2 regions of the Pseudomonas sp. PDM24 genome follow, and region 1 is predicted to be linked to the other one. Evidence: riboswitches for the same ligand, from Rfam matches in the RefSeq annotation. Region 1 holds a riboswitch; the other holds the start of a gene.

Evidence for each region. A riboswitch is a leader RNA that binds a small molecule or an ion and turns the genes downstream of it on or off. The one in region 1 is predicted to bind cobalamin.
Region 2: linked by a shared signal. The riboswitch ahead of KW837_RS12105 (CbtB domain-containing protein) and the one ahead of cobO (cob(I)yrinic acid a,c-diamide adenosyltransferase) in region 1 are both predicted to bind cobalamin.

Annotation. Positions count from the first base shown of each region.
Region 1 is NZ_JAHUWR010000001.1:238,380-247,424, reverse strand. It holds gene KW837_RS01170 (cobyric acid synthase) at 1-67, opposite strand, end outside; gene cobD (threonine-phosphate decarboxylase CobD) at 76-1,068, opposite strand; gene cbiB (adenosylcobinamide-phosphate synthase CbiB) at 1,061-1,969, opposite strand; gene bluB (5,6-dimethylbenzimidazole synthase) at 1,966-2,616, opposite strand; gene KW837_RS01150 (cobyrinate a,c-diamide synthase) at 2,613-3,995, opposite strand; gene cobO (cob(I)yrinic acid a,c-diamide adenosyltransferase) at 4,006-4,617, opposite strand; cobalamin riboswitch at 4,698-4,949, opposite strand; gene KW837_RS01140 (hypothetical protein) at 5,104-5,688, shown strand; gene KW837_RS01135 (sorbosone dehydrogenase family protein) at 5,757-7,070, shown strand; gene KW837_RS01130 (C40 family peptidase) at 7,239-7,775, opposite strand; gene KW837_RS01125 (C40 family peptidase) at 7,941-8,579, opposite strand; gene hda (DnaA regulatory inactivator Hda) at 8,808-9,045, opposite strand, start outside.
Region 2 is NZ_JAHUWR010000003.1:86,405-95,449, reverse strand. It holds gene KW837_RS12130 (fatty acid cis/trans isomerase) at 1-1,741, shown strand, start outside; gene nfuA (Fe-S biogenesis protein NfuA) at 1,991-2,575, shown strand; gene cobM (precorrin-4 C(11)-methyltransferase) at 2,750-3,496, opposite strand; gene KW837_RS12115 (cobalamin biosynthesis protein) at 3,579-3,992, opposite strand; gene KW837_RS12110 (CbtA family protein) at 3,989-4,696, opposite strand; gene KW837_RS12105 (CbtB domain-containing protein) at 4,708-4,914, opposite strand; cobalamin riboswitch at 5,035-5,263, opposite strand; cobalamin riboswitch at 5,451-5,665, shown strand; gene cobW (cobalamin biosynthesis protein CobW) at 5,766-6,833, shown strand; gene cobN (cobaltochelatase subunit CobN) at 6,837-9,045, shown strand, end outside.

The DNA.
Region 1 (9,045 bases):
TCACCAGTGTGCTTTTACCGGCGTCCGATGTAGTGCCCTGCACCATCAAAGTCGCGCCCTGCACCATCAACGTAGTCATTGCGCTTCCTTAACGTAGGCTTCAAGCGCTTGCTCAAGACGCAGCCAATCCGCTTCATCGGCGGGCAAGCCAAACCGCAGGCTGCTGTTGTGGGTGAACAACCGCAGCAGAATGCCGCGCCGGGCCATGAATTCGTGCAGTGCTTCGGCGCACTCGATGATCAGCCATTGGAACAATGCGCAGCCGCCCTGAGGTTTGAAACCGTGCTGTTCAAGCAGCAACGCCAAACGCTCGCCGGCCTCGTCGGTACGAATGCGCTGTCGGGTGTGCCCGTCCGTATCCGTCAGGCACGCCTGACCCAACACTCGGGTCGGCCCACTGACCGCCCAGGGTCCGACCTGTTCGGCCAGCAGCTTGAGCAACTTGCGCTCGGCCAGCACAAACCCCAGTCGCACACCGGCCAGGCCGAAGAACTTGCCGAAGGAGCGCAGCACGATCAAGCCGATCTGATTGGCGAACGGCGCCAGACTCAAATGCGGGGTGTTGTCCATGAACGCCTCGTCCACCACCAGCCAGCCTCCGCGCTGGGCCAGCCGCGCATGCCAATCCAGCAGGCGAGCCGGAGTCAGGCTCAACCCCGTGGGATTGTTCGGGTTGACCACCACCAGCACGTCGAGGCTGTCGAGAAAGAAATCGACTTCCGACTCCAGCACTTCACGCACGATGTACCCGTTGCGACGCCAGGCTTGGGCGTGTTCGGCGTAACACGGCGACAGCACGCCGACCTTGCCGGCCCGGCGCAACCGCGGCAGCAACTGGATCGCCATTTGCGAGCCGGCCACCGGCAACACCTGAGCCGCACCGTAATAGTCGCAGGCAGCCTGCTCCAGACCGTCATCGTTTTCCGGCAACCGCGCCCAGGCCCGCAGCGGGATGTCCGGAACCGGGAATGGCCAAGGCGCCAGGCCACTGGACAGGTCGAGCCAATCGGCTTCGGCAATGCCGTATTCAAGCGCCGCCTTGCGCAAGCGGCCACCGTGTTCAAGCATAGAATTCAGCCCCCACGCAGAGAATCAGCAGCCATAACCATACCCCGCGCTGGACCAATTGCCAGCCACGGTTGATGGAATCGGCATCCGCCGGCACGCCTTCGCCCAACTGCGGACGCTGATGCAGTTCACCGTGATAAATCGCCGCCCCACCCAACTCGACACCCAGCGCGCCAGCACCGGCCGCCATCACCGGCCCGGCATTCGGGCTGTCCCAGGTCGGGCCCTGGGTACGCCAGCACTTCAATGCCAGTCGGGTTTTACCCAGCAGCGCGTAGGTCAATGCCACCAGACGTGCAGGAATGTAGTTCAGAACATCATCGATCTTCGCCGCAGCCCAACCGAAACGTTCGAAGCGTTCGTTGCGATAACCCCACATCGCGTCGAGGGTATTGCTCAGGCGATAAAGCACCACGCCGGGCGCGCCCGCCACGGCAAACCAGAACAGCGCGGCGAATACCGCATCGCTGCCGTTCTCCAGCACCGATTCGGTGGCGGCGCGGGCGACTTCGGTTTCATCCAGTTCGCTGGTCTGACGGCTGACCAGATAACCAACACGTTTGCGCGCCTCGATCAGATCATCGCTGCGCAGGGCCTTGGCCACCGGCTCGACGTGCTCGCCGAGACTGCGCATGCCGAGGGCACAATAGAGCAAGAGAATCTCGACAATCCAGCCAACGTAAGGCGCCCAGGAAAGTGCGGTGGCCAACAAGGTCAGCGGCACGACCGCCATCACCCAGGCCGTAACGCCGTGACTGCGCCAGCCGCGGCCACCGGAGTTGAAACGTTGCTCGATGCGATCGGCAAAACGACCGAACGCCACCAGCGGATGCCAGCGTTTGGGCTCACCCAGCAGCGCATCCAGCGCGACCGCGGCGACACTCAACAACGCCACACTCATTGACTCACTCCCCAATAATTTTCATACAGCAATTCGCTGAGTGGACGCGCCTGCGCCCAGCCTTCAAGTACCAGCATCGGCGCCGGGTAGAATTCCTTGACCGGCCCCAGGCAAAGAACAGCCAAAGGCTTGGCCCCGACCGGTAAACCCAGCAAATCCGCCAGCGCTTGTGGCTCGAACAATGACACCCAGCCCATGCCAAGGCCTTCGGCGCGGGATGCGAGCCAAAGGTTCTGGATGGCGCAGGACAGCGATGCCATGTCCATTTCCGGCAATGTACGACGGCCGAAGATATGCCGCTCACGATCGTCCATCAGCGCGGCGACCAGCACCTCGGCGCAGTCGTTGATGCCTTCGACCTTGAGCTTCATGAATTCGTCGGAGCGTTCGCCGAGGGCTTCGGCGGTGCGGATGCGTTCTTCTTCCACCAGCTGTTGAATCTTGCCGCGCAGTGCCCGGTCGCTGATGCGGATGAAACGCCAGGGCTGCATCAGGCCGACACTCGGCGCTTGGTGCGCGGCTTCGAGCAGACGCCTCAGTAACTCGGGTTCGACCGTGCCGCCGCTGAAGTGCCGCATGTCGCGGCGCTCGGCGATGGCTCGGTAAACGGCTGTGCGTTCGGCTTCGGAAAATGTGTTGTCGGTCATGGCCTCTTCGCGAGCAAGCCCGCTCCCACATTTGAATTGCATTCCCCTGTGGGAGCGGGCTTGCTCGCGAAGGCGTCCTCAAGGTCAGGCACAAACAGCGCTGCAATCGCCGATGGATTGGACGGAAAATAAAAATGTACATAAGAGGCCGTCATCCGCCCCTCACGATAAACCGCCTCCGCCCCTCGTCCGCCATTGGGGCTCAAACCTCGAGCAATCGGCTCAAGCCCGGTGCTGGTCAGCGAGTGGTGATAGGTGTGCCCACGCAGCAAACCTTCCGGCAATTCGACCTCCTGCAAGGCCAGCGCGGCAAGACGCTTCTGCATCACCGCATCACCGGCCAGCAAGCCAACCAGTTCAGCGCGAGTGCCCTCGACATCGGTCAAGGAATCCAGCAGATACAGCATGCCGCCACACTCGGCCAGCAACGGTTTGCCCGCCGCGTGGTGAGCGCGGATCGCGGTCAGCATCGGCGTGTTTTGCGACAACGCTACATGGTGCAATTCAGGGTAACCGCCCGGCAGATAGAGGCTGTCTGCCTCAGGTAATTCGCTGTCGCGGATCGGCGAAAAGAAAGTCAATTCGGCGCCCATGGCCCGCAGCAGATCCAGGCTCGCGCCGTAGGTAAACGCGAAAGCTTCGTCCCGGGCCACGGCAATCCGAACACCGGCCAGCAACGGTTCGGCTGCGATCATTTCAGGCGCGGCGAATTCCACGGCTGGCGGCAGCGCCACGTCGCAACTGCTGGCTAATGAGTCGGCGGCCGCATCGAGACGCAGGTCGAGATCATTCAGTTCGCTGGCCTGAACCAGGCCGAGATGCCGACTCGGCAATTCGATCCCGGTCTCCCGGGACAGCGCGCCATACCAGCGCAAGCCTTCAGTCAGGCTGCCTTCGAGCAACTGCGCATGGCGCACGGTGCCGACCCGATTGGCCAGCACACCGGCAAACGGCAAGTCCGGCTGATAACGCGCAAGGCCCAGGGCCAGCGCGCCAAAGGTCTGTGCCATGGCGGTGCCGTCGATCACGCCGAGCACCGGCACACCGAAGTGCCGCGCCAGATCGGCGCTGGACGGCGTACCGTCGAATAGCCCCATGACGCCTTCGATGAGGATCAGATCGGCTTCGCCAGCGGCCTCCCACAATAGACGCCGACTTTCTTGCTCGCCGACCATCCACATGTCGAGTTGATAAACCGGTGCACCGCTGGCGCGCTCGAGAATCATCGGGTCGAGAAAGTCCGGGCCGCATTTGAACACACGAACCTTGCGCCCCTGATTGCGATGCAAACGGGCGAGCGCGGCGGTGACGGTGGTCTTGCCCTGACCGGAGGCCGGTGCGGCGATCAGTACCGCCGGGCATTGACGATGGCTATTCATAAAGTGCAGTTCACAACTCGACGCCTTTTTGCGCTTTGATTCCGGCCTGGAAGGCGTGCTTGATCATGCCCATTTCAGTGACAGTGTCGGCCAGCTCGATCATCTCAGGCTTGACGCCGCGACCGGTGACCACCACGTGCTGCATCGGCGGTCGCGCCTGCAAGTCGCTGAGCACCTGATCGAGATCGAGGTAGCCGTGCTTGAGGGCGATGTTCAACTCATCGAGCACCACCAGACCGATGGCCGGATCACGCAGCAATTCGCGGGACACTGCCCAGGCGGCTTCGGCGGCGGCGATGTCGCGCTGACGGTCCTGGGTTTCCCAGGTAAAGCCCTCGCCCATTACATGAAAACGCACCTGTTCCGGGAAGCGCCGAAAAAATAGCTCCTCGCCAGTGCTGGTGCGCCCCTTGATGAACTGCACCACGCCGCACTGCATGCCGTGGCCCATGGACCGCGCAAGCATGCCGAACGCCGAACTGCTTTTGCCTTTGCCGTTACCGGAAAGCACCAGCAGCAAACCGCATTCATTCGGCGAGTTGGCGATGCGTTCGTCGATCACCGCTTTTTTTCGCAGCATGCGCGCCAGATGGCGTTCGTCACGATCGGGAGTATCAGTCATGGGGGAGCTCTCCGTTGAGGCTGGATAACGGCGGGCAGGCACAAGAATAGACGGCAAGAAGCCTGGCATCGCCCACCGTGATGCCGTTGGATGAATCAGGCCGGTCTCCGGGCTCATGAGCGGCTTGCGCCTGACTGCGCGCCTTCCCATGTCGACAGTCGACACAGTGGCTAGGGCCTGATGACAGGCCCTCGCGCAGCTTTTACTCATTTACCGTTGCGGGGGCAGCGCCGGGATCGTGATCATTCTTCGCTGGAAGAAATTCATTCACCGGCTTCCCTGTTTCACTCTGTCGACCAAGGTCACAGAGCACCTGAAACAAGCCGCGAAGGTTAGAGGGTTGGGGGTGGAGCGTCAATTAAAGCCGGGGCGCCGCTGAGCGAATAACTGCCGTCGATCAATTAACTGACGCCAATCTTGTGCCACACTGTCAGCAGTGATATCAAAGAGCCACAACCTGACAACACAATAACAAGGGTGAGCCACATGCAAGGCATGATCATCAGCAATCCGAAGCTGGAATTCCTGCGCCCGGTGCTGGAACGCTGGTTTGACTGTATCGACCGCTACAACGCCGTGCGCGGCGATAACGATACACCTTACTGGTACGACGAAAACGCCAACCTCGGTCTGCTCTGCGCCGCGGCCTGGATGGCAGAAATGGTCACGCTGGCACAGACGTCGACCCGCAAACAGATCGAAGAAGGCGAACGCAACGCCCGCGCCGATCTGTTTATCGCCAGCAGCGAAGAGCGCGCGTATCTCCAGGCCACCCAGCGCTGGCCACGGGTCAATAGCCTGAACCTGACGCAGGCACTGGCGGACATCACCAGTGACGCGAAGCGAATCAGCTACGCCAGCGATCTGAAACTCGGCTGTCTGTTTGTCGCACCACAAAAAGCCCAACACAGCGCCACCCCGGAAGAACTCCAGGACATGGTCGACGACCTGCAAAAGGAACACACCTGCGCCGTGGCCTGGTATTTCCCTTACGCCTACCGCAAGTTGCGCAATGAAGCCGGCAACTACCATCCAGGCATCGCTGTTCTGCTCAAGGAAGCCCGCGGCTGACCGGTTGAACCATCGACCGTCTACGCTTCTCTATGATTACGTCAATGCATTCATAGGGAAGATCAGTAATGCGCAAACCCCAGCTCGTTTTCATCATCGCGCTCGCCGGAGGGCTCGCCGCCTGTGGTGAAACCTCCAGCCTGCAAGTCTCGGATGGCACAGGCCCCTCGCCCAAGCTGCCAGAACCGAATAAAACCCTGATCCCGACGGTGAACATCGCCCCGGCGATCGGCTGGCCTGAAGGCAAGAAACCTGTCGCCGCCACCGGGACTCAAGTGGCGGCGTTTGCCGAAGGCCTCGATCATCCGCGCTGGCTCTATGTGTTGCCCAACGGCGATGTGCTGGTGGCCGAAACCAACGCACCGCCTAAACCCGATGATGGCCAAGGCATTCGCGGCTGGGTCATGGGCAAAGTCATGGGCCGTGCCGGTGCCGGCGTCCCCAGCCCGAACCGCATCACCCTGCTGCGGGACAAGGACCACGATGGCGCTGCCGAAACCCGCACAGTATTCCTGGAAAACCTCAACTCGCCCTTCGGCATGACCCTGGTCGGCAATGACCTGTACGTCGCCGACACTGATCGCCTGCTGCGTTTCCACTATGAAAACGGTGAGACGGCGATCAAGTCGCAGCCCATCAAGGTGGTCGACCTGCCGGGCGGCACGCTGAATCATCACTGGACCAAAAACGTCATCGCCAGCAAGGATGGCAGCAAGCTGTACGTCACCGTGGGCTCGAATAGCAACGTCGGCGAAAACGGCATGGATCAGGAGGAAGGTCGCGCGGCAATCTGGGAAGTGGATCGCGCCACCGGCAATCATCGAATCTTCGCCTCGGGGATTCGCAATCCAAACGGCCTGGCCTGGGAACCGCAGAGCGGCGCACTGTGGACAGCCGTCAACGAGCGTGACGAAATCGGCAGCGACCTGGTGCCGGACTACATCACATCCGTGAAGGATGGCGGGTTCTATGGCTGGCCCTACAGCTATTACGGCCAGCACGTCGACATTCGCGTCGAGCCGCAAAACCCCGATCTGGTGGCCAAGGCGATTGCACCGGACTACGCGGTGGGGCCGCATACCGCGTCACTGGGCCTGACGTTCGCCGAAGGCAGCAAGTTGCCCGCGCCGTTCACCCAAGGCGCCTTCATCGGCCAACACGGCTCGTGGAACCGCAAACCTCACAGCGGCTATAAAGTGATTTTCGTGCCGTTCACCGCCGGCAAACCGACCGGGCAGCCGGTGGATGTGCTCACCGGCTTCCTCACTGACGACGAAAAAGCCATGGGCCGGCCGGTGGGTGTTGTGATCGATCAGCAAGGCGGCTTGCTGGTGGCGGATGATGTGGGGAACAAGGTGTGGCGCGTGTCCGCGGCCAAGTAATCAGCTCTGACCGTAGGAGCGAGGCTTGCCCGCGAAGGCGGCAGTACAGTCAACATTGATATCGACTGACACACCGCTTTCGCGGGCAAGCCTCGCTCCTACAGCTTATTGCACAGCGCCAACCTATCGCCCAGCGCGAGTCATCCCTCAAGCGAGCGCTAATGACAACTACGGATTATGTGCCAAATGCTCAGGTTGCAAGACGCGCTTGGCGCTCAGGTAGGCTTTCTGCCAGTAAGCCTTGGACAGGCTGTCCAGCTTGACCGTGCCGCCCGTGGCTGGCGCGTGGACGAAGCGGCCTTCGCCGACGTAGATACCGGCATGGCTGACCTGGGAGCCGCCATTGGTGGCGAAGAAAATCAGGTCGCCAGTTTGCAGGCCTTCCTTGCCGACACTGGGGGCTTGCATGCCGATCATTTCGCGGGTGGAGCGCGGTAAGGAAATGCCGGCGACATCGCGATAAACGTAACCGATCAGACCACTGCAATCGAATCCGGAATCCGGCGTGTTGCCGCCCCAGCGATAAGGTGTTCCCACCAGGCCCAGCGCGCGAAACAGCACGTCTTCTGCCGCAGGGGAAAAGGCTTGGGAAGGACCGAAAACAATGGGAGCGCGAACCACCGGCGCAGGTGGCGGTGTGCGGCTGGCGCAGGCGCTGAGCAGCGCTGCGAAGAATATGAATGTGAGGCGGGCCGACATCGTCATAAACAGAACATCCTGATCTGGCTGCGGCTTTTTCCACCGAAAAGGCAGAAAAGAAAACCGCCTGCGCAGAACGCAGGCGGTTTGCCATCAATAATAGATCAGGATTCTAGCGGCTACGCGGCAAACTTCAAGTAAGACTTTAAGTTCGCCCTATAAACTGTCCGCTTACTTGCGAGCCGTGACGATAGCCGGGGCCGCAGTCGGCGCCATCGCGAGTGCGCGCTTGGCTTCGATGAAGGTTTTGCTCCAGTAGCTGTCGCCCAGACTATCAATCCGGACACCACCGCTTTTGCGGCTGCTGGAGTGGATGAACTGGTTGTCACCCAGGTAGATCCCGGCGTGACTGACACGACCGCGACGACCATTGGTGGCGAAGAACAGCAAGTCACCCGGTTTGAGGGCGCTGCGGGCAACCAGAGGAGCGTCAACGTTGATCATTTCGCGGGTGGAGCGCGGCAGGTTCATGCCGGCTTCTTCACGAAACAGATAACCGATGAAGCCGCTGCAGTCGAAGCCGGCCTCGGAGGTGCCGCCGAAACGGTAACGGGTACCGATCAGGGACATGCCACGTTCGAGGATGCTGTCGGCGAGAACCGGAAGCTGGTACGACTTGCCGCCGGCGAAGTCTGCCAGTTCTTTATCGGTGACTAGCTCTTCCTGGAAAAGAACGGAAGAAGACTGCGCGGTAACTGAATTTGAAACCTGCTGTTTTGGCGCTTGCTGGGACACTGGAGAGTGGGCAGCGCAACCGAACAACAGGGTGACGAGTGCGAGAGGCACGAGGGGTGCGAAGCGATTTAGCATGGGCACGACCGTGGCTGATAGTTTCTAAAGAAGCCGCGACTATGCCCGCTATCGACCTCATTTGCAAATTCAATCGATCTGTATGTGACTTTTCGGTTTCTCGTTTACATCTAAGCGCTTAAGCCCATTTTGAACCTTTGCGCAGCCTGCCCTCTTGCAGGAAAGCGGGTTTGTTGACGCCTGGAATATGCCGAAACCCGTGTAAAACCTGAGTTTGATCAGGTTTTTTTACCAACCAAGGGTTTCTTTCAGGAACGGGATTGTCAGCTTGCGCTGGGCTTGAAGGGAGGCCTGATCGAGGCGTTCAAGCAGCTCGAAAAGCGCGCTCATGCTGCGGGTACCGCGGGTCAAGATAAAATGCCCGACTTCATCGGTCAGGTGCAGGCCGCGACGGGATGCGCGCAACTGCAAGGCACGCAATTTGTCTTCGTCAGAGAGTGGGCGCATCTGGAAGATGAGTGCCAGT
Region 2 (9,045 bases), on a different contig from region 1:
CTCCGGCGCGCCAATCGATGAACAGGGCCTGGTGCCCAGCGCCAAGGAAGCCTTGCAGGTGGTGCAGTGGGAAAACCTGCTCAACGCGCCGGGTGCCCGGGAGAGTCTGGTCGGGCGCTGGCTGTTCGAGCACTGGTTTTTGGCGCACCTCTATTTCAAGGACGGCGAGCCGGGGCATTTCTTTCAGTGGGTACGTTCGCGCACACCGACGGGACAGCCCATTGACTTGATCAACACTCGCCGCCCGAATGACGATCCGGGCACTCAGGTCTACTACCGTTTGTGGCCGGTGCAAGGCGTGATCGTGCACAAGACCCACATCACCTATCCGCTCAGCGCGGCGAAGATGGCGCGGATCAAAAGCCTGTTCTACAGCGGCAACTGGCAGGTCAACGCGCTGCCAGGTTATGGGCCGGAGCGACGGGCCAATCCGTTCACGACCTTTGAGGCTATCCCGGCTCAGGCGCGTTACCAGTTCATGCTCGATAACGCCGAATACTTTGTGCGCACCTTTATTCGTGGCCCGGTCTGCCGCGGCCAGATCGCCACCGACGTGATTCGCGACAACTTCTGGGCGTTGTTCCAGGCCCCGGAGCATGACCTCTATATCACCGACCCGAATTATCGCGGCCAGGCCACGCCGTTGCTGGCGATGCCAGGGCAGAACGATGATGTTGGCAGTGTCCTGAGCCTATGGCGCGACTACCGTGACAAACGCAACGAATACGAAGCCTTGCGCCGGGACAGCTACGCCGACCTGCCGGCACCGAGCTGGTCGACCCTGTGGGCCGGCAATGACAACGCTTTGCTGAGTATTTTCCGGCATTTCGACAGCGCCTCGGTGAACAAAGGCCTGATCGGTGACGTCCCGCAAACCATTTGGCTGTTCGATTTCCCGTTGCTGGAACGCACGTATTACCAGTTGGCAGTCAACTTCGATGTGTTCGGCAATGTATCCCATCAGGCCCAGACCCGGTTGTACTTCGACCTGATTCGCAACGGTGCCGAGCAGAACTTCTTGCGCTTGATGCCAGCCGACTCGCGGGACGGCTACCTCGACGATTGGTACCAGAACGGCGGCAAGCTCAAGATGTGGCTGGATTACGAGTACATCGACAATGACAAACCCACGGCACTGACGCTGGACGAAAAGGACCCGAAACGCGATTTCGCCCTGCAATTGCTGGCCCGGTACGGCGAACTCAACGCCAACCCCGACCCGATCAACCGCTGCGACGGTGCCTACTGCTCGCGGCCGAACATCGATCTGGCCTTGCAGAACGCCGAACAGGCCTTGAGCCGCCTGACTTCACGTCCGTCTGCGGGGCTGAAGGTCATCGATCAATTGCCAGAAGCCACGATGCTGCGCATCGAGACTCAAAGCGGCAAGCGCGGGGTCTATAGCCTGCTGCGCAACCGGGCCCACAGCAACGTGGCGTTCCTGCTGGGTGAGTCGCGGCGCTATCAGCCGGGGCTCGATACGTTGACGATTTATCCGGGTGTACTCAGCAGCTACCCGAACTTCATGTTCAACATTCCGGCCGGCCAAGTGCCCGCTTTCGTTGATGCGATGGAAACCGCGAAGGACGCTGCCAGTTTCGAGAAAATCGTCGAACGCTGGGGCATTCGCCGCAGTCATCCGCAGTTCTGGCAATATTTCCATGATCTGAGCCGCTACATCCACGACACCGACCCGGTGGAAGAGGGCGTGCTGGACATGAACCGCTATGAGAATCTTTGATTGAAGGCCTGAACACGCACCCCCGAACCCTGGCTGAACCCCTGTAGGAGCGAAGCTTGCTCGCGAAAGCGGTCTGACATTCAGCATAGATGTCGACTGTTGGACCGCTTTCGCGAGCAAGCTTCGCTCCTACAGGGGGCGACGGTGATCGGATGTTCATCGACAGGCACACTTTCCCGACAAAAATACTAGGACTTTGTCCGGCGCGATGATTGGCGTAAACTGCGTCCAAGCCTGCGAGGAGTTTCCATGACCGCTATTACCATTACCGACGCCGCCCACGATTATCTGGCTGATCTGCTCTCCAAGCAGAACACCCCGGGTATCGGCATCCGCGTCTTTATCACCCAGCCTGGCACCCAGTACGCCGAAACCTGCATTGCCTACTGCAAGCCGGGCGAAGAAAAACCCGAAGACACCGCGCTGGGGCTTAAAAGCTTCACCGCGTACATCGATCACTTCAGCGAAGCCTTCCTGGACGATGCAGTCGTCGACTACGCCACCGACCGCATGGGCGGCCAATTGACCATCAAGGCGCCAAACGCCAAGGTACCGATGGTCAACGCCGACAGCCCGGTCAACGAGCGCATCAACTACTACCTGCAAACCGAAATCAACCCGGGGCTGGCCAGCCACGGCGGTCAGGTCAGCCTGATCGATGTGGTCGAAGACGGCATCGCCGTGCTGAAATTCGGCGGCGGTTGCCAGGGCTGCGGCCAGGCAGACGTCACCTTGAAGGAAGGCATCGAGCGCACCTTGCTTGAGCGTATTCCTGAGCTCAAGGGCGTTCGTGACGTGACCGACCATACGCAGAAAGAAAACGCCTACTACTAAGTAAGGTGTTCGCTGCAAACATAAAAAACGGCGCCCCGTGAGCGCCGTTTTTTATGGGTGAAATTCACTGACGCCTTCGCGAGCAAGCCCGCTCCCACATTAGATCTTCACTGGACACAGTATTTGTGTTCGAAGCAGATCCACTGTGGGAGCGGGCTTGCTCGCGAATAGGGCCTATGGGCGATACAAATGCGCATGCCCCGCGCGATACAACGATGATTCACTGAAGTGATCGCTGCCCAACACCCGGCCCACCAGAATCAGCGCCGTCCGGCGAAATCCCTTGGCTTGAACCTTCCCGGCAATATCCGCCAGCGTCCCCACCACCCAGTCCTGATCCGGCCAGGTTGCCCGATGAATCACCGCGATCGGGCAATCGGCGCCGTAGTGCGGCAGCAATTCAGCAAGGATTTTCTCCAGATGATTAACCCCCAAGTGGATCGCCATGGTCGCCCCATGCTGCGCCAGACTGCCCAGTTCTTCACCGGCCGGCATGGCGGTCTTGTCGGCGTAGCGGGTCAGAATCACGCTTTGTGACACGTCCGGCAGGGTCAGTTCAGCACCCAAAAGCGCCGCGCAGGCGGCGGTGGCTGTGACGCCGGGAATGATTTCGAAAGGGATGTCGAGTTCACGCAAGTAGCGAATCTGCTCGCCAATCGCCCCGTACAGGCTCGGATCGCCGGAGTGCACCCGGGCTACGTCTTGGCCGTTGGCATGGGCGGTCTTGATCAGCTCGATGATCTGTTCCAGGTGCAATTCGGCGCTGTTGACCACCTGTTCGGCGCGGTGGCCGTCCAGTACAGCGGCGGGGACCAGGGAGCCTGCATAGATGATGACCGGGCAGCTACGAATCAGCCGCTGGCCTTTGACGGTGATCAGTTCCGGGTCGCCGGGGCCTGCGCCAATGAAGTAGACGGTCATCGTCGTGTCCTGTCAGAAAAAGGGTATGGGCACGCTTCAGATGAAGATTGCTCATGATCGAAGGCGAGGATTATCGGAGATTTTACGCGGCACTGGCCAATGCGAGGGTAGCCTGGGCGTATTTTTGTCGTGGAATCAGCAACTTTGCCGGTGCCTGAGCCAATTGTTCGGCCAGTGCCAGCGCGGCACTTTCCGCTACGCCGTAACAGCCGGTGCGTTCGAACGCGATGTCCGAGTGGTGGCTGAGTTGCGGTTCATAACCGGCCAATTGTTCGCTGCTGAAATACATCAACGGCAATGCCAGTTGTTCGGCCAGTTCGATCAGGGCGGGTTCTTCGCGCTTCAGGTCGATGCTGGCCAAGGCCTTGATCTCACGAAGCTCGATTTGATGGGCCTGTAATGCCTGATCAAGCAGCGCCCGCAGCGTGCTGACGGGGCAGCCGCGCTGGCAGCCCAGGCCGACCACCAGGGTCGGCGCTGCGCTTACGTCAGTCATGCGCAGTATTGGCCATCGCTTTTGCGGCGGAACAACCAGGCGCTGATCAGGCCCAGGGCCAGCCAGAACGCCATGTTGGTCAGCTGCGAAGCGATTTTGAACTGCGCTTCCAGGGCTTGCGGCGCGAGCATCGAATGGACTTCCGGTTGCGGCGCGCCAATCACATGAGGCACGGCCAGGATTGCCACACCAAGGATCTTCATCAGCCAGTGGCGGCTGAATGCGATCAGCGCGATGCCGACTGCTGTGGATGCGGCGGTGCCAATCCACCAGATCTGCCGTTGCGCCAGATCCGCCGCGGCAGTACCCGGCAGTTCAGGTGGCAGGCCGAGGGTGGGCGCCAGCACGAACGTCGCATAACCGGCCAGACCCCAGAGCAAGCCCTGAGAGGTACGGCGTGGAGCGCGCAAGGTGTAGAGGCCCGCGAGCATCAGGGCGAAACCGACCGCCACCACCAGATTGCCGCCGGTGGTCGACAGCACGCGCTGCCAGCCGTCTTCCGGCTCCCAGGCTTCGGCATCGTGGGTGTGAGCGGTGACAGCTCCCGCGGCGTGCTCGTGGATTTCAACCGCGGCAGGCTCGGATTTTTCGTAGGTCTCGGCCTGCAGAATCAGCGGAGCCACCCAGAAGCTTTGCAGCAGGGTCAGCAGCAGGGCGGCCAGCAGCCCGGTGAAACCTGCGGTTTGCGCAATACGCTTGATCATGTCAGCAGGTCTCAATGGCACGGGAATGCGGCGCTGTGACGGGTATCGTGCGCGGCGTTGTGTACCGCTTCGATGTGCGAGAAACCGGCGAAATACACAAGGCTGGCGCCAAGAATCGACGCACAACAAGCGGCGGTCAGGCGTTGGCTCAGGGTAGTGGTGGTGCTGATCGTGCTCTTTTTATCGGTGTTGCTGGCGGTGCTGCTGATGATCGACATGGCGCTTCCCTCTGGTCTGTCAGCGGGTGAATAGAGCGCATGAAAACCTCCGTACGCCGTGGCACGCAGAGATTTCGAACAGCGCCCGCCCACCGCGGGTTTGTTATTCAGTGAACGTAAAAGTCACTTTGTGTTGCGGGCCGGTCTCCGGGCTCGCGAGGGGCAGGGCTTGTGCCCAAACCTGCAAGCATCACCTTCCCATGCCGTATGACGGGCACAGTGGATTTGACGCTTCACTCGCTTACCGTTGCGGGGGCAGCACCGGACTGACATGGCTTTAGAGTAAAGCACATGATTCACCGGTTTCCCGTTTCACCCTGTGAAGGGCACCCGTAACAAGGCGTGTAGGAGAGCATGGGCGGGGGTTGGGCGTCAATTGGCATGGGTTCTCACTTGGATACCGAGTCGCTCCTTTCGCGAGCAAGCCCGCTCCCACAGGGGAACGCATTTCAAATGTGGGAGCGGGCTTGCTCGCGAAGGCGTCGGCTCAGGCGCCACAGAACTCAGGTGGACATTGACCCGCCCCCACACGATGCGTAGCCTTGCGCTTTCGAGGTTCTTCGGCGTCTGCCGAAGCTAAGAAGGGAACGCGGTCGATGCCGCGGCTGCCCCCGCAACTGTGAACGGTGATGTTCGCTGCCACGCCACTGCAAACCCTGATCTATCAGGTTCGCGGGAAGGCGCAGCAAACGCCAGTCGAACGATTGGCACACCGTCAGCCAGGAGACCTGCCTCGATACAGATTCTCACTACAACCGGGCGGGGTGATCCGGTGGCGGAACTCTTGCGCGCGTGCATCCGCCGCTGCGATTGTCGTCCCGTATGCCCGCCACCTTGCCAAAGGGCATCCGATGAAAACACTGGCCAAACTCCCCGTCACCATCGTTACCGGCTTCCTCGGCTCGGGCAAAACCACCTTGCTGCGCCACATGCTCGACAACGCCCAGGGCCGTCGCATCGCGGTGATCGTCAACGAGTTCGGCGAGCTGGGCATCGACGGTGAAATCCTCAAACAGTGCTCGATCGGCTGCACCGAAGAAGAAGCCAACGGACGCGTTTACGAACTGGCCAACGGCTGCCTATGCTGCACGGTTCAGGAAGAATTCTTCCCGGTGATGCGCGAACTGGTGGCCCGTCGTGGCGACCTCGACCACATCCTGATCGAAACGTCGGGCCTGGCCCTGCCGAAGCCTTTGGTTCAAGCCTTCCAGTGGCCAGAAATCCGCAGCGCCTGCACGGTTGACGCGGTGATCACCGTGGTCGACAGCCCGGCCGTCGCTGCTGGTACCTTCGCTGCGTTCCCGGACCAGGTCGATGCCCAGCGCAAACTCGACCCGAACCTGGACCACGAATCGCCGCTGCACGAGCTGTTCGCCGACCAACTGGCCAGCGCCGATCTGGTGATCCTCAACAAGGCCGACCTGATCAGCGCCGCAGACCTGGCCCGCGTGCGCCTGGAAGTCGCCGAAGAACTGCCGCCAGCGGTGAAAGTGATCGAGGCCAGCAGCGGTCGTCTGCCACTGGACGTGCTGATCGGCCTCGGTGCCGGCTCCGAAGAACACATCGACAGCCGCCACAGCCATCACGATCATCACCATGAAGGCGAAGACGATCACGATCATGACCATGACGCGTTCGATTCCATCTCCATCGAGCTGCCACAAGCCGACGAAAGCCTGCTGATGGACGCGCTGACGCAACTGGTGGTCCAGCACGGCATCCTGCGGGTCAAAGGTTTCGCGGCGGTACCGAACAAGCCGATGCGCCTGTTGATCCAGGGTGTGGGCACGCGTTTCGACAAGCACTTCGACCGTCAGTGGGGCGCTGAAGAAGCGCGCACCACCCGTCTGGTGTTGATCGGTCAGGCGCTGGATGCTGCGGCGCTCGAAGCGCAATTGCGCGCTGCGCTCAGCGTTTAAACCATGCACCTGCTCAGGACCCAGCCCGGCGGTTTCGTGTCGGATGACAACATTGCCGACCTTGGACAAACCCCCGCCGAGCTGGTGATTCTGTGCAGCGGCGATTCCAGCCTGGCGTTGCTTGCCGAAGCGGCGCAGCAGTTGCCCGACGATTACCCGAGCGTACGCCTGGCCAACCCGATGCAGGTGCAGAATCACGCCTCGGTCGATCTCTACGTCGACGAAGTGCTGCGCCACGCCAAGGTGATTCTGATCTCGCTGCACGGCGGCATCGCCTATTGGCGTTACGGCATTGAGCGGCTGGTGGAATTGTCCGAGCGCGGTGTGCAGCTGATTCTGGTGCCGGGGGACGATCGCCCGGACCCGGAACTCAGTGACCTGAGCACCGTAACCGCGCAAGACCGCGACCGGCTCTGGCACTTCCTGCGTCAGGGCGGCATGGCCAACGCGCTCGACCTGTTTCGCTGCCTCGCCAGTCGTTGGCTGGATCGCGACTACTCATGGTCCGAGCCGCAAACCCTGCCACGCACGGCGATCTACCACCCGCACAAAAGCCCCGCTGAGTTGAGTGATTGGCAAGCCGACTGGCAAGCTGATCAGCCGGTGGCGGCGGTGCTGTTTTACCGCTCGCATTTGCAGGCGGCGAACACCGGTTTCATCGATATTTTCTGCCAGCGTTTGCAGGCGGCGGGGTTGAACCCGTTGCCGATTGCGCTGGCCAGTTTGAAAGAGCCCGGCTGCCTGACGATGGTCGAGGACTTGCTGGATGAAGTCGAAGCGGGGGTGATTCTCAACACCACCGGTTTCGCCCAGTCCAGCCCCGAAGCGCCGCATCTGCGACCGTTTCGCCGCAACATTCCAGTGATTCAAGCGATCTGCGCCCAGGACAATGAACCCGGTTGGCGCGCCAGCGAACAAGGCCTCGGTCCCCGCGACCTGGCGATGCACATCGCGCTGCCGGAGCTGGACGGGCGGATCATCAGCCGGCCGATCAGTTTCAAGGACCTGGCCTGGCGCAGTGAGCGCAGTCAGTCAGACGTGGTCTGCTACCGGCCGCAACCTGAGCGCATGGATTTTGTCGCCGAACTGGCGCGGCGCTGGATCGATCTGGCGCGGGTGCCCAACGGCGAAAAACGCATCGCCCTGATCCTCGCCAACTACCCGACTCGCGATGGGCGCATCGGCAATGGCGTTGGCCTTGATACTCCGGCTGCGGCATTGAACATCCTCCGCGCGCTGCGCGCCGAAGGTTATCCGCTGCCGGCCGAGTTGCCGGACAGCGGCACCGCGCTGATCCAGCAATTGCTCGGCGGCGTCAGCAACGACCTCGACACCCTCGATCAGCGTCCCTGTCATCAAAGCCTCGCGCTGGACGACTACAACCTGATGTTCAACGCGCTGCCCGAGGCCAATCGTCAGGCGGTGCTGGAGCGTTGGGGCTCGGCCGAAAACGATCCGATGTTCCGTGGCGGACGAATGATGATTGCCGGTCTGCGCTTCGGCCTGACCTTTGTTGGCATTCAGCCGGCCCGGGGGTATCAGGTCGATCCAAGTGCTGTCTATCACGACCCGGACCTGGTGCCTCCTCACGGTTATCTGGCGTTCTACTTCTGGTTGCGCAACACCTATGGCGCTCACGGCGTGATCCATGTGGGCAAGCACGGCAACCTCGAATGGCTGCCGGGCAAGGGCGTCGGGCTGTCGGAAAACTGCTGGCCGGATGCGTTGCTCGGGCCGCTGCCGAACATCTATCCGTTCATCGTCAACGACCCGGGTGAGGGCGCCCAGGCCAAGCGCCGCACCCAAGCGGTGATCATCGATCACCTGATGCCGCCGCTGACCCGCGCCGAAACCTACGGTCCGCTGCGCAATCTCGAATTGTTGGCCGACGAATATTACGAAGCACAATTGCTCGATCCGCGCCGCGCCCGGGAACTGCAGCGCGACATTCTGCAATTGGTGCGTGACACGCACATCGACCGTGAACTGCAACTGGACGAGAGACTCGACAGCGATGCCGATGCGGCGATCTGGTTGCCGCGCCTGGACACGTACCTGTGCGACTTGAAGGAGTCGCAGATCCGCGACGGCCTGCACGTGTTTGGCGAGTCGCCAGTGGGGCGGTTGCGCATCGACACTTTGTTAGCTTTGCTGCGTATTCCTCGCGGCGATGGTCGTGGGGCGCAATCGAGTTTGTTGCGGGCGCTGGCCA